DNA from 4 places in the Rhizobium sp. CBN3 genome. Region 3 is predicted to be linked to each of the others. Evidence: riboswitches for the same ligand, from Rfam matches in the RefSeq annotation. Region 3 holds a riboswitch; each other region holds the start of a gene.

Region 1 (2,922 bases), on a different contig from region 3:
AATCAAGCTTCTTGTCCTTAAAATATTCAGTCATACGGCGTACGATTGCATCGATGCCGCCGACTCCACAAGCCATTTTTGAATGGGCGGCGGGTCTGCCCGCCGCGTTGAATGCGGCCGCCTAAGCGGCAACGGCGGCCTTGCGGCGGTCGCGGACAGCCTTGGCGAGATCCTCAAGTACTTCCACCGATATATCCCAGCCGATGCAGCCATCGGTGATGGACTGGCCGTAGACCAGCGGCTTGCCGGGGACGAGATCCTGGCGACCGGCGACGAGGTTGCTTTCGATCATCATGCCCTTGATGTGATGATTGCCCGTGGCGATCTGTCCGGCGACGTCCTTGGCCACCCCCGGCTGGTTCATCGGATCCTTGCTGCTGTTGGCATGGCTGGCGTCGATGATGATGCGCGGGGCGACCCCGAGTTTCAGGCATTCCGCTGTGACGGCTTCGACATCGGCCGCCTGGTAATTCGGCCGCTTGCCGCCGCGCAGGATGATGTGGCAGTCCTCATTGCCCTTCGTCGAGGCGATTGCCGCCTGTCCGTCCTTGGTGACGGCCGGGAAGTGATGCGGTTGTGAAGCTGCCAGGATCGCGTCGAGCGCGACGCGAGCGCCGCCGTCGGTGCCGTTCTTGAAGCCGATCGGGCAGGAGAGGCCGGAGGCGAGCTGGCGATGGATCTGGCTCTCGGTCGTGCGCGCGCCAATCGCACCCCAGCTGACGAGGTCGGCAATGTATTGCGGCGTGATCGTCTCAAGGAATTCGACGCCGGCGGGAAGCCCGATCGCATTGACGTCGAGCAGCAGGCGTCTGGCAATTCTCAGCCCTTCCTCGATACGGTAGCTGCCGTCGAGATGCGGGTCGTTCATCAAGCCCTTCCAGCCGACTGTGGTGCGGGGCTTTTCGAAATAGACGCGCATGACGATTTCCAGGTCGCTGGAGAAGCGCTGTCGCTGCTCGGCCAACCGCGCGGCATATTCGCGTGCGGCAACCGGATCGTGGATGGAGCAGGGGCCGATGACGACGATCAGGCGATCGTCTTCACCCTCGAGAATCTGATGGATGGCATTGCGGTTGCTGGTCACCGTCTCGCTGACTGAAGCAGTTCGGGGAATTTCCGCTATGATATCGGCGGGTTTGGTCAGCGGGGTGATCTCGAGAATACGCAGATCATCGATGGTATCGGGCACTGTATGGCTCCTGTTTGGTCATACCGTGCGGAACAAAAAAGCCGCCAGGTAGACTAGCGGCTGTTCGGGTGGTCGTCGCGTCGAATTCAGTTACGCACGGGCCCGCATCCGCTGGGAGCAGCGGTACGAATAAAATCGCGAGGCGTAGATTGAAGTCGTCGACATCCCGCGTATGTAGCGTCGCGGTCGCCCATTGTCACGCAAAATTTGCGAGCTGAAATCGCCATTCGGGGCGGCTGCCAATCCGCCCGTGAAACACCCCTCTGCGACGGAGGTTACAGGTTCGCTCCGCCTGCACTTGCCGCCGCGCCGGTTTCCTGAGATAGATGCGCCGTCAGGTGCTCGCCGTCGAGGCGGGAGAATCGGGAATCCGGTGCAAGGCCGGAACGTGCCCAACGCTGTAAGGCCGACGTCTGCCGCTTCATCATGCCACTGGCTTTTGCCGGGAAGGCTGCGGCAGATGGATGAAGCCAAGTCAGAAGACCGGCCTGGCGAGATAGACCCAACCCGCGCGGACGGCGGGCGGTTGCGTTGTTGGGGATTTGACGATGCGACCCTTTGATGCGGATGCCCTTTCGGCGGCATTCGGTTTTTCGTTGGCCGAACGTGAGGCTGTCTATCACGCGATCATGACGCGGCGTGACGTACGCAGCCAGTTCCTGGCCGATCCCTTGCCCGACGATGTCGTGGCGCGGCTCCTGACAGCGGCCCATCATGCGCCGTCGGTCGGCTTCATGCAGCCATGGAATTTCATTCTGGTGAAAAGTGCAGCCGTCCGTGCGCGCGTGCGCGACGCCTTTGCCGAGGCCAACGAAGAGGCGGCGTCGATGTTCGAAGGCGAGCGGCGGCAGGCCTATCGATGCCTCAAGCTCGAAGGCATCGTGGAGGCGCCGCTCGGCATATGCGTGACCTGCGATCCCACCCGCGGCGGCAGCGTGGTGCTGGGACGGACGCACAATCCGCGGATGGATTCCTATTCGACCGTTTGCGCCATCCAGAATCTCTGGCTTGCGGCCCGCGCCGAAGGCGTCGGCATTGGCTGGGTCAGCATCTTTCGTGAAGGCGACCTGAAATCGATTCTCGGCATACCCGAGCATATCGAGGTGGTCGCCTGGCTCTGCGCCGGCTTTGTCGACCGGCTTTATGACGAACCGGAACTCTCGGTCAAAGGCTGGCGGCAGCGGCTGCCGCTCGAGGAACTGGTTTTCCACGATGGATGGGGACGCAACGACCCATAGCAATTACTGCTGTTGTGGTTGCGGGCCGGGAGTCGCCGGATTGGCAAGGTCGATCGAGCCCTGGTCGCCGGCGAGGAATTGCGGGCCGACCTGACGGACCTTGTTCTGCGTGGGGTCGTAGGGACGTTCGGGAACGGATGGCTGCAGCGGGGCTGACGCTGCCGCAGTATCTTTCGCCGGCGGATTGGTGCGGACCGCCGTGATCGAGCTCTGCTGCTGCGGTTCGCTCAGGGCCTGCTTGCCGCGCATCTCCTCGTAATAGGCGGTGAGATTGCAGGCACAGGAATTTTTCTCGCCAGGCGCGCGGTTCTTGTAGACAAAGGCGTTCTTCATGGCGCTATAGGGTGCGCCCGTTGCGACCGAGATCATGTTAGAGGAGTCGGTGCTGGTCACGTCGCGATAGAAGAGCTCGGTTTCAATGCCGGGGCACATCTTGGCGCAGGTCTGGGCATCGCGGCCGAAATCCACCGAAGTGGTGTTCGAGCTGATCGGGAA
Region 2 (2,922 bases), on a different contig from region 3:
TCGCCGCCCTCGATCAGGTAGCCCCAGAGCGCGTTGAGATCCTCGACGTCAATATTGGAGAAAGGAACCAGCCCGGCATCCGGCTTGGCATCGCCAGGCAATACCGCAATCAATGCGCCGTTGCGTGCGGCAACGGCGTGCAGCGCCTCCAGCGCATAATGGAAATAGCTGGCGCCGCCGAGCGCACGCACGACGATCAGCTTGGCATGCCTGGCCGTTCGCTCGACATAGGTATCGACCGACATCGGATGCTTGAGGCTCATCAGATTCGCGAGCCTCAGCGAATGCGGCATCCCCTCGCACCCGCGATAGGCGGTAGCGATCGCCGCAAGCTCGGTGTCGGCGGCCGAAAGGAACAGGATATCGCCCGGCGACTGGCCGAGGTCTATCGCCTCCTCGCCGTCGCTGATCGTTCCCTGCTGGGCCAGAAGCAGATGCATCGATTATCCCTGAACGAGCGCTTCGATCGCCTTGCGCACCGCGTCCTGGTTCATTTCGTGCAAGCCGATGACGACGAGGCGCGTGCGGCGCGCCTCACCCGCTGCCCAGGCGCGGTCGAAATACTGGTCGATGCGGCTGCCGACGGCCTGCAGCTGCAGGCGCATGGGCTTGCCCGAAACGTCGATGAAGCCCTTGAGGCGCAGCACGTCGTGCTCGGCGATGATGCCCTTCAGCTTTTCGATAAAGCCTGTCGGATCGGAAACAGCGCCGAGTTCGACAACGAAGCTGTCGAATTCGTCGTGATCGTGCGGCGCCCCCTCCTCGTGCTCCAGCTCGTGATGGGACTTGCGATTGGCGATATCGTCTTCTGTGCCAATGCCGAGGCCGAGCAACACACCGGCCGGCACCTCGCCATTCCTGGCCTCGATCATGACCGGCTTGCGGGCGATGCGGGAGGCGACTTCGTTCTTCACACGGCCCAGGCCATCCCCATCGATCAGATCGGTCTTGTTGAGGACTATGAGATCGGCGCATGTGAGCTGGTCTTCGAACAGCTCCTCGATCGGGCTCTCATGATCGAGCGAGTCGTCCTCGACGCGCGCCGCCTCGACCGCATCATGGTCGTCGGCGAAACGGCCGGCGGCAACGGCCGCACTGTCGACAACCGTAATGACGCCGTCGACGGTCACCTGGGTGCGGATATCAGGCCAGTTGAAGGCGGCGACCAGCGGCTGTGGCAGGGCGAGGCCGGAGGTTTCGATGACGATATGGTCAGGCCGCTGTTCGCGCTCCAGGAGCTTCGTCATCGTTGGAATGAAATCGTCGGCGACGGTGCAGCAGATACAGCCATTGGTGAGCTCGATAATGTCGTCCTCGCTGCAATTCTCCGCGCCGCAGCCCTTCAGCACTTCGCCGTCGACGCCGAGATCGCCGAACTCGTTGATGATGAGCGCAATCTTTTTGCCGGCGGCATTGGTGAGCAGGCTGCGGATCATCGTCGTCTTGCCGGCGCCGAGGAAGCCGGTGATGACGGTTGCGGGGATTTTCTGCTGGTTCATGGAACTTCAACCCTTCATTTTCAGCGGCAGACCGGCCGCGATGAAATAGACTTCGTCGGCCTTCGCCGCGATTATTTGGTGCAGCCGTCCGGCATGATCGCGAAAATCGCGCGCCATGCGATTGTCAGGCACAATGCCGAGGCCAACCTCGTTGGAAACGAAGACCAGCCGCGCCTTGGCGCCAGGCAGGAAATCGGCGAGCGCGGCAAATTCCACCGCCATGTCGCGCTCCTCCATCAACAGGTTGGTCACCCAGAGCGTCAGGCAATCGACAAGCACAATGCGCCCCTCGCCGTCGATCGCGGCAAGCACGCCGAGAAGATCGAGCGGCTCCTCATGCGTCGTCCAGGAAGGGCCGCGATCGGCCTTGTGCTGGGCAATACGCGTCTGCATCTCCTCGTCCCAGGCACGGCCGGTGGCGAGGTAGTGGCGCTCGAGGCCGCTTGCCATAACGAGATTTTCGGCAAAACGGGATTTGCCGGAGCGGGCGCCGCCGAGGATGAGGGTGGTGGTCATGCCGAAGCGACCCTCCGAGAGAGGGCAAGGCGGCGCCAAATCTCTCTTCTCCCCAGCGGGGAGAAGCTGCCGGCAGGCGGTTGAGGGGGTGAGCGGCGAAGCCGCGAATGGACCGAGCGCAAGCGAAGGGCAAAAGGACGGAGGTGCCGCGCGGCCCCCTCATCCGACCCTTCGGGCCACCTTCTCCCCGCTGGGGAAAAGGGGGACCCCCATCGCACCACCAGAGGCAGCGCCGAAATCAATCGTTCAGCCAAAACAACCTCCGTGCTGGCAGCGGGTCTCTTGCCCAGGGTTGGGCTTTTCGCCCGGCACGGAAGGCAGGTCTCCTGGCTCGCGTTATCGGCGACGATCGGGGCGAACCGGAAGCCCGGTCGCCCCTGATCGTGCCAGCGGATCTGCCTCACCTTCCCGGCTGCCTCGGTGAAAAGGTGGACGATTCGTAGAGATAGAGGCGTCCGACCCCGGTTGATCACCATGCATTTCCAGTGGCTTTTCCGGCATGTCGCCATTCCGTCCGCCCGCACGATTGCGGCTAGGCCGGAAGAGGTTCGATGCCGGATGGAAGACCCTGACCGCTCTACAGTCGCGGGGTCGGCTGTGATGAAGGCGCCCGATGTGGGTCCGCCCCGTCACATTCCCTTTTCATCCGGAAGGCGAAAGGCCGATCCGGAACCATCCGTTATTCCTGGGATGGTTAGGCAAGCCGTGGGGTGAAGTCAACCGACCTTTGCAACCACCCCAACTCCAGACTGCGCGAAAGACCGGCCAACACCACTGACCCTACCGGAAATATCGTCTTTTATCAGCGACTTACGTCATGAATATTTGATGTGGTCGTCGGCTTTTCGCCGCAATTGCGTTGCAAGGCGACTGCACCTCCGCCCTTGACCCGGCCTCTCCTCGCCTA
Region 3 (2,922 bases):
CACGAAAATCTGAAATGTTCGTTGAAACCATAAGGCGAATTGTTGGAGGTGGCAGCCCGTCCGTTGCGGTGCTGTCGGGACGTAAGCCGCGCGCTACGGCGTTTCGCTGGTGCTGCTTCGAAGACTAGAGGATGTCCGGATTCAAGACGAGGGGAGCCCCACGAAAGAACGAGGGCGAGCGTGCTGTCGCATCGCTCGCCCTGTCTCGCTCTTCACGCGGTGACGATCAGCAGCGGAACGCTGACGACCAGACCGACCATAACTAAGGTGAACGTCACGACCCTCATCAAGCGCAGGCGCCGCGTACGCTCCCCACTCCAATCATATGCCATAGCTTCCGTCTCCTTGGGACAAGGAAGTAGTCCCGGTCAGACCCGGTTCAATAGAGATGACGCGATTTGCTTGCGTAAGGCTGGATAGTATGAGGGATGTCTAATTCTCTAGAGGCGCAGCGACCAGCGATGTCCATTGCTGGTCATCCGAACGACCACCAGCGGCTCGACATCGACGAGCCAGAAGGAGGGGAGGGGAGCCTGAAGCACATGCGCAATCGCTGTTCTTATAATCGATGCGTGGGTGACGGCTATCACATGGCCGCCGAGCGTGGATTGCTCATCCATCCAGCCGGCGACGCGCGTCCGCAGACCGAGAAAACTGTCGCCGCCATGTGGGGCGGCTTCCGGATCGCTCATCCAAGCCATGAGGTTCTCCGGCTCTTCGGTGCCGATTGCCGCAATCGGCCTGCCGGCCCAGCGGCCATTGTCGCAGTCGGCAAGCCGCTGTTCTATTTGAGCGTCGAGACGGAGGGCTGTAGCGGTCTGGCGAGCACGCAAAGCCGGGCTCGTGACGATCCGGTCGGCGCGAGGCAGGGCAGTCATCCCGGCGGCTTCTTCAGAGGCCTTGTCTTCCAGCGGCTCATCCAGCGGGAACAGGGCCTTGCGGCTCGCCGCCGTGGCGCCGTGACAGATCCAGGTGAGGCGGGTATTCACGGTTGTTCCGATCTTCGCAATACGGTGGGGACGACCCTTCGCCGGCGTCTCGAAGTTTCGTTGACAGTCTCTTCGGCGTCCAGATATAACCGTGCTGTTGCGGGTTTGGAAGCCGGTGGAAATCCGGCGCGGTCGCGCCACTGTGACCAGCGTTTCGAAGTTCTTTACGCTGGAAGTCAGACCCTGCCGCACAACACTCTTTCGACTGAACGCGTCATTCCGGAGGGATACATGTCTGACACCACTTTCGCGCCCGTTGCGGCACCGGCGCCAATCCCTGTAGGGGAAATCCTGCCCTGGGCGGTTTTCGGCGGCCTGCTGATGCTCATCGTTCTTTATTTCGTCGGCACCGAGGAAGGCGCGATGGCGCTGTTCAACGGCATGTATGTGCACGAATTCGTGCATGACGGCCGCCATCTCCTGGGCTTTCCCTGCCACTAAAGCGCATCGCGATCTTTCAGATTCGCTTCTCACGCTTTAGGTCTTTGTTTACGCATGTCGTTATCGCAAAACTGCTGCACACTTTTGTGCGACATGCTTAGTGGAATATTGAGATGGTTGGAAAGCTTCTGCTTCGCGGCATGCTCGCGGGCCTGATTGCTGGCATCCTCGTTTTCGCTTTCGCCCATATCTTCGGCGAGCCGCTGGTCGATGCGGCAATCGCCTTCGAGGAGGCGAAAGCCCAGGCGGCGGGCGAAGCTGCCGAGCCTGAAATTGTCAGCCGCGCCACGCAGGCCGGTCTCGGCCTCTTCACCGGCGTCATGGCCTACAGCATCGCCGTCGGCGGGCTTTTTTCGCTCGCCTTCGCCTTCGTACACGGCCGCTTCAGCAGCCTATCGGCGCGCGGCACTTCGGCCGTCATCGCCATTGCCGCCTTCGTGGCGGTCGTGCTCGTTCCCGGCATCAAATATCCGGCCAACCCGCCAGCTGTCGGCAATCCCGATACGATCGGCGTCAGGACCGAACTGTTCTTCCTGATGATCGTCGTTTCGCTCGCCTCGCTGGTTGCCGCGATCGCACTGTCGCGCCGGCTTGGCGAGCGCTTCGGTCTCTGGAACGGCGCGATCATCGCCGGCATCGCCTATCTCGTCTTCATCGGCTTCGTGCTCTATCTGCTGCCGCCGATCAACGAGGTGCCGGAGAATTTCTCGGCGATGGTGCTCTGGCGGTTCCGCACGACCTCGCTCGGAATGCACGCGATCCTATGGGCAACGCTCGGTCTTTGTTTCGGAGTGCTGGCAGAAAGGGGTCTTGCCGCCAGGAGTGGACCGCGGCCGGCGTTCCGGTGATGCGGCAAATCGGCAGGTTTGCTTTTCTCGGTCTCATCGCGAGCCTATTACCAATGTTTATCGGAAGTGCCCTCGCCCATGGGGGCAGCTCTGGCGGCTCCCATGCCGGGCTCGATATTCCGGCAATTTCCCACGGCGAGATGGCGGTCATTTCGGAGTATCGGAGCAGCATCAGCATGCTGGCGTCACGGGCGGCCGATACGAACGAACCGTTCCGGCGTGTCCTGAACTACTCGGAAATCCAGTATTCCTATTGCCTCTGGGGACGGATGCCGGGCAGCGTGACGGACGAGGAGAGCCCTTTCAACGAATGCGCCCATGCCTATCTCGCGGCGACGAAAGCCGTGCTGATGGCGATGCGTGAGATGCCGCGGGAGGCAACCGCGGCGGGCGAAATCATCTCGGCCATCGACGCCGAGATGGCGGGCCGCGGACTTGCCTTCATCACCTGCCAGTTCAGCGGCGAGGCATTCAACACCGCCAATATCGTCAGGCCGAGCTGGAGCAAGGTGCCGCTTCATCCTGCCAGCATGGTCTCACTGACGGGGTTGGCCGCTCTGTTTGGTCTTGCCGTTCTTGCACTACGCCGCGTCTCGCGGCCGAAGGCTCAGTCGTCGGAATAGCGCTGCTCGCGCCACGGATCA
Region 4 (2,922 bases), on a different contig from region 3:
TTGAAAGCGCCGAGGAAGGTGGGAAAACGGAATTTCCTGGCATAGGCCTGATCGAAAAGGTCGCGGACGAAATTGAAGGAATATTGGTCGAGCACCTCCTGCTCGTAATAGCCCTCAGTGACGAGGTAATCGAGCTTTTCCCGAAGATTGTGAAAGAACACGGTGTTCTGGTTCACATGCTGCAGGAAATATTGCTTGGCCGCCATGCGATCCTTGTCGAGTTGGATCTTGCCCTCATCGTCATAGAGGTTCAGCATCGCGTTCAGCGCGTGATAATCGAGCGTTTCAGCCGCCTTCAACGGTTTTGCGCCCGCATCCCGCGTCAGATTTGTTCCCGTGTCCAAAATCGTCCCATCCCGTCTTTGACATTGGCGACATCCGCGGTCGTTCCCAGAAGCTCGAACCGGTAGAGATACGGCACCTGGCACTTCTTCGAGATGACATCGCCGGCTAGCCCGTAGGTCTCGCCGAAATTGCTGTTGCCCGCGGCAATCACGCCGCGAATGTTGGAGCGGTTTTCCGCATCATTGAGGAAGCGGATCACCTGCTTGGGCACGGCCCCTTTACCGCCGTCCCCGCAATAGGTGGGCGAGATCAGCACATAGGGTTCGCGAATGTGGATGGCCTCAGCGCTGAGTGGAATGCGCGCCGCGCGCAGTCCCAGCTTCTCGACGAAACGATGGGTGTTCCCGGATCGGCTGGAATAATAAACGATCAGCCCCATCGTTTTTCTCAGCTCAGGAGAGCGCGCTGATCATGTCGGGTCGGAAACCTGCCCAATGCTGGCTGCCGGCAACGACAACCGGAACCTGCATGTAGCCCATGCCGCGCACACGATCGAGCGCTTCGGCATCCTGGGAAATATCGACCACTTCATAGTCCACGCCCAGGCGGTCGAGGGCGCGGTAGGTGGCGGTGCATTGGACGCAGGCCGGCTTGCTGTAAACGGTAACGCTCATCATGTTCCTCGTGATGTCAGTGGATTCAGGACGCAGGACTGGATCGGGCGCCGTACGGCGTCCGGGACAATGCTTGATAGTGATGTGGCAAGGTTGGCGCTTTAAACGCCTGATATCATCCCTCGCAGGATGTGCGCGGGCGACGGCCTTGATGTTCTCGACATGACTTCAAACCCCGAAGTGCTCATGCGGACGTTCGGGGCAGCGCAACAGGCACGGATCGTTCCGCCTTCGATCACGCGACCTTCCGGACACCCCGCCCATGGACGTTTCGTTCAAGGCAGGTCTCCTGGCGCGCGGGTCGAAGCACTCTACCCCAGCCTTCCCAAGGCATCATGCCTCAGCGACCTGAAATCGGACAGTTGCTCGCCGCTCACAGTTGCGGGGGCAGCTCCGACCTTGCCCGCCCTCATGGCGAGACGCACCGTATTCCCGTCTTAGCCCGCGATCCTCACGAATCGAAGGAACCTTGAACACTAGATATAGTACGCGAATCCAAATTCACGTCAACGGATGGTTTGTGCATGGCGTTACGGCAGGTTTGAAATCGCTGCATTCCTGTGAAAAACAGGGATAACCAAAGCTTAACGTAAACAGGCTGTGGAGAAAGCCGCGACGAGAACAGGCCACAAGCTGGAGCCTAGGCTGCTGACAAAGCACTGCAACCCGCGACGCCATCCTCGGCCTTGTGCTGCCTTGTGCCGAGGATCTGCGCACATCCAATTAAGGATTTGAAAATAAAATGTTTTCCTGCCTAATAATTGTGGTGGCTAGATGCTCGGCACAAGGCTGCACAAGGCCGAGCATGACGGAGGAGACTTGGTCAGCAAACTGAGAGCCGACCTTACTGATGACCTGCCCCGAATCGCTAGTCTTCAAACCGCCATCGGCAAACATTCATCTCCATACACGAAGCAGCCTGAGCGCATTGATCGTCACCAGCACGGTGGCGCCGGTATCGGCGAGGATCGCTGGCCAGAGTCCGGTGATGCCGGCGATCGTCGTCACCAGAAAGAAAGCCTTCAGCCCGAGCGCGATGGTGATATTCTGCGAGATATTGCGCATCGTGCGCTTGGAAAGCGCGATCATCCGCGCCACGTCGCCGACGCGTCCGTGCAGCACGGCGGCATCGGCTGTCTCCAGCGCCACGTCGGTGCCGCCGCCCATGGCGATGCCGATATCGGCGGCAGCGAGCGCCGGCGCGTCGTTGATGCCGTCGCCGACCTTGGCGACGACGAAGCCCTCGCGCTTCAATTCGCCGACGACCCGTTGCTTGTCCTCGGGCATCATCTCCCCACGCCAGTCGATGCCGAGCATGCCGGCGACGGCGGCCGCCGTCCGCTTGTTGTCGCCCGTCAGCATCATCGCCTTGACACCGGCCGATTTGAGCGCCGAGAGCCCCGCCCTGGCATCCTCGCGCGGCTCGTCGCGCATGGCGATCAGGCCGGCCGCAGCGCCATTGACGAGCAGCACCGATACGCTCTTGCCCTCATCATTGAGCCCTGCAATACGCGCCTCCTGTTCCGCGTTGAGCGCCCCACGCTCGCGGGCGGCGGGCGGCGACAAGAGATCCACTGTCTCGCCGCCGATCTTGCCGGTGACACCCTTGCCCGGCAGCGCTTCCAGTTCGAAGGCGGGCGGCACGGGCACGCCGTCCGCCTTGGCGCGGTGGAGAATCGCCAGTGCCAGCGGATGGCTGGAGCCCTGCTCCAGCACCGCCGCGCGCGACAGGAGCTGCGCCTCGCTCAACCCGAAGGAAAGGATGTCGGTGACCCGAGGCTTGCCTTCCGTCAGCGTACCCGTCTTGTCGAAGGCGACCATCGTCACCTTGCCGAGCGTCTCCAGGACCGCGCCGCCCTTCATCAGCAGCCCGCGCCGTGCCCCCGCCGACAGCGAAGCGGCGATCGCCGCCGGCGTCGAGATGACGAGGGCGCAGGGGCAGCCAATCAGGAGGATGGCAAGT

Evidence for each region. A riboswitch is a leader RNA that binds a small molecule or an ion and turns the genes downstream of it on or off. The one in region 3 is predicted to bind cobalamin.
Region 1: linked by a shared signal. The riboswitch ahead of bluB (5,6-dimethylbenzimidazole synthase) and the one ahead of QWJ46_RS09740 (CbtB domain-containing protein) in region 3 are both predicted to bind cobalamin.
Region 2: linked by a shared signal. The riboswitch ahead of cobU (bifunctional adenosylcobinamide kinase/adenosylcobinamide-phosphate guanylyltransferase) and the one ahead of QWJ46_RS09740 (CbtB domain-containing protein) in region 3 are both predicted to bind cobalamin.
Region 4: linked by a shared signal. The riboswitch ahead of nrdH (glutaredoxin-like protein NrdH) and the one ahead of QWJ46_RS09740 (CbtB domain-containing protein) in region 3 are both predicted to bind cobalamin.

Annotation. Positions count from the first base shown of each region.
Region 1 is NZ_JAULSE010000007.1:150,839-153,760, forward strand. It holds gene QWJ46_RS13315 (3-deoxy-7-phosphoheptulonate synthase) at 122-1,189, opposite strand; cobalamin riboswitch at 1,509-1,696, shown strand; gene bluB (5,6-dimethylbenzimidazole synthase) at 1,738-2,427, shown strand; gene QWJ46_RS13325 (DUF2865 domain-containing protein) at 2,431-2,922, opposite strand, start outside.
Region 2 is NZ_JAULSE010000007.1:21,062-23,983, reverse strand. It holds gene cobN (cobaltochelatase subunit CobN) at 1-440, opposite strand, end outside; gene cobW (cobalamin biosynthesis protein CobW) at 444-1,499, opposite strand; gene cobU (bifunctional adenosylcobinamide kinase/adenosylcobinamide-phosphate guanylyltransferase) at 1,506-2,015, opposite strand; cobalamin riboswitch at 2,314-2,707, opposite strand.
Region 3 is NZ_JAULSE010000005.1:41,281-44,202, reverse strand. It holds gene QWJ46_RS09745 (histidine phosphatase family protein) at 441-989, opposite strand; cobalamin riboswitch at 1,046-1,195, shown strand; gene QWJ46_RS09740 (CbtB domain-containing protein) at 1,221-1,430, shown strand; gene QWJ46_RS09735 (CbtA family protein) at 1,544-2,278, shown strand; gene QWJ46_RS09730 (hypothetical protein) at 2,332-2,901, shown strand; gene QWJ46_RS09725 (sulfite oxidase-like oxidoreductase) at 2,886-2,922, opposite strand, start outside.
Region 4 is NZ_JAULSE010000042.1:10,670-13,591, reverse strand. It holds gene nrdE (class 1b ribonucleoside-diphosphate reductase subunit alpha) at 1-344, opposite strand, end outside; gene nrdI (class Ib ribonucleoside-diphosphate reductase assembly flavoprotein NrdI) at 323-724, opposite strand; gene nrdH (glutaredoxin-like protein NrdH) at 738-959, opposite strand; cobalamin riboswitch at 1,221-1,446, opposite strand; gene QWJ46_RS29725 (heavy metal translocating P-type ATPase) at 1,857-2,922, opposite strand, start outside.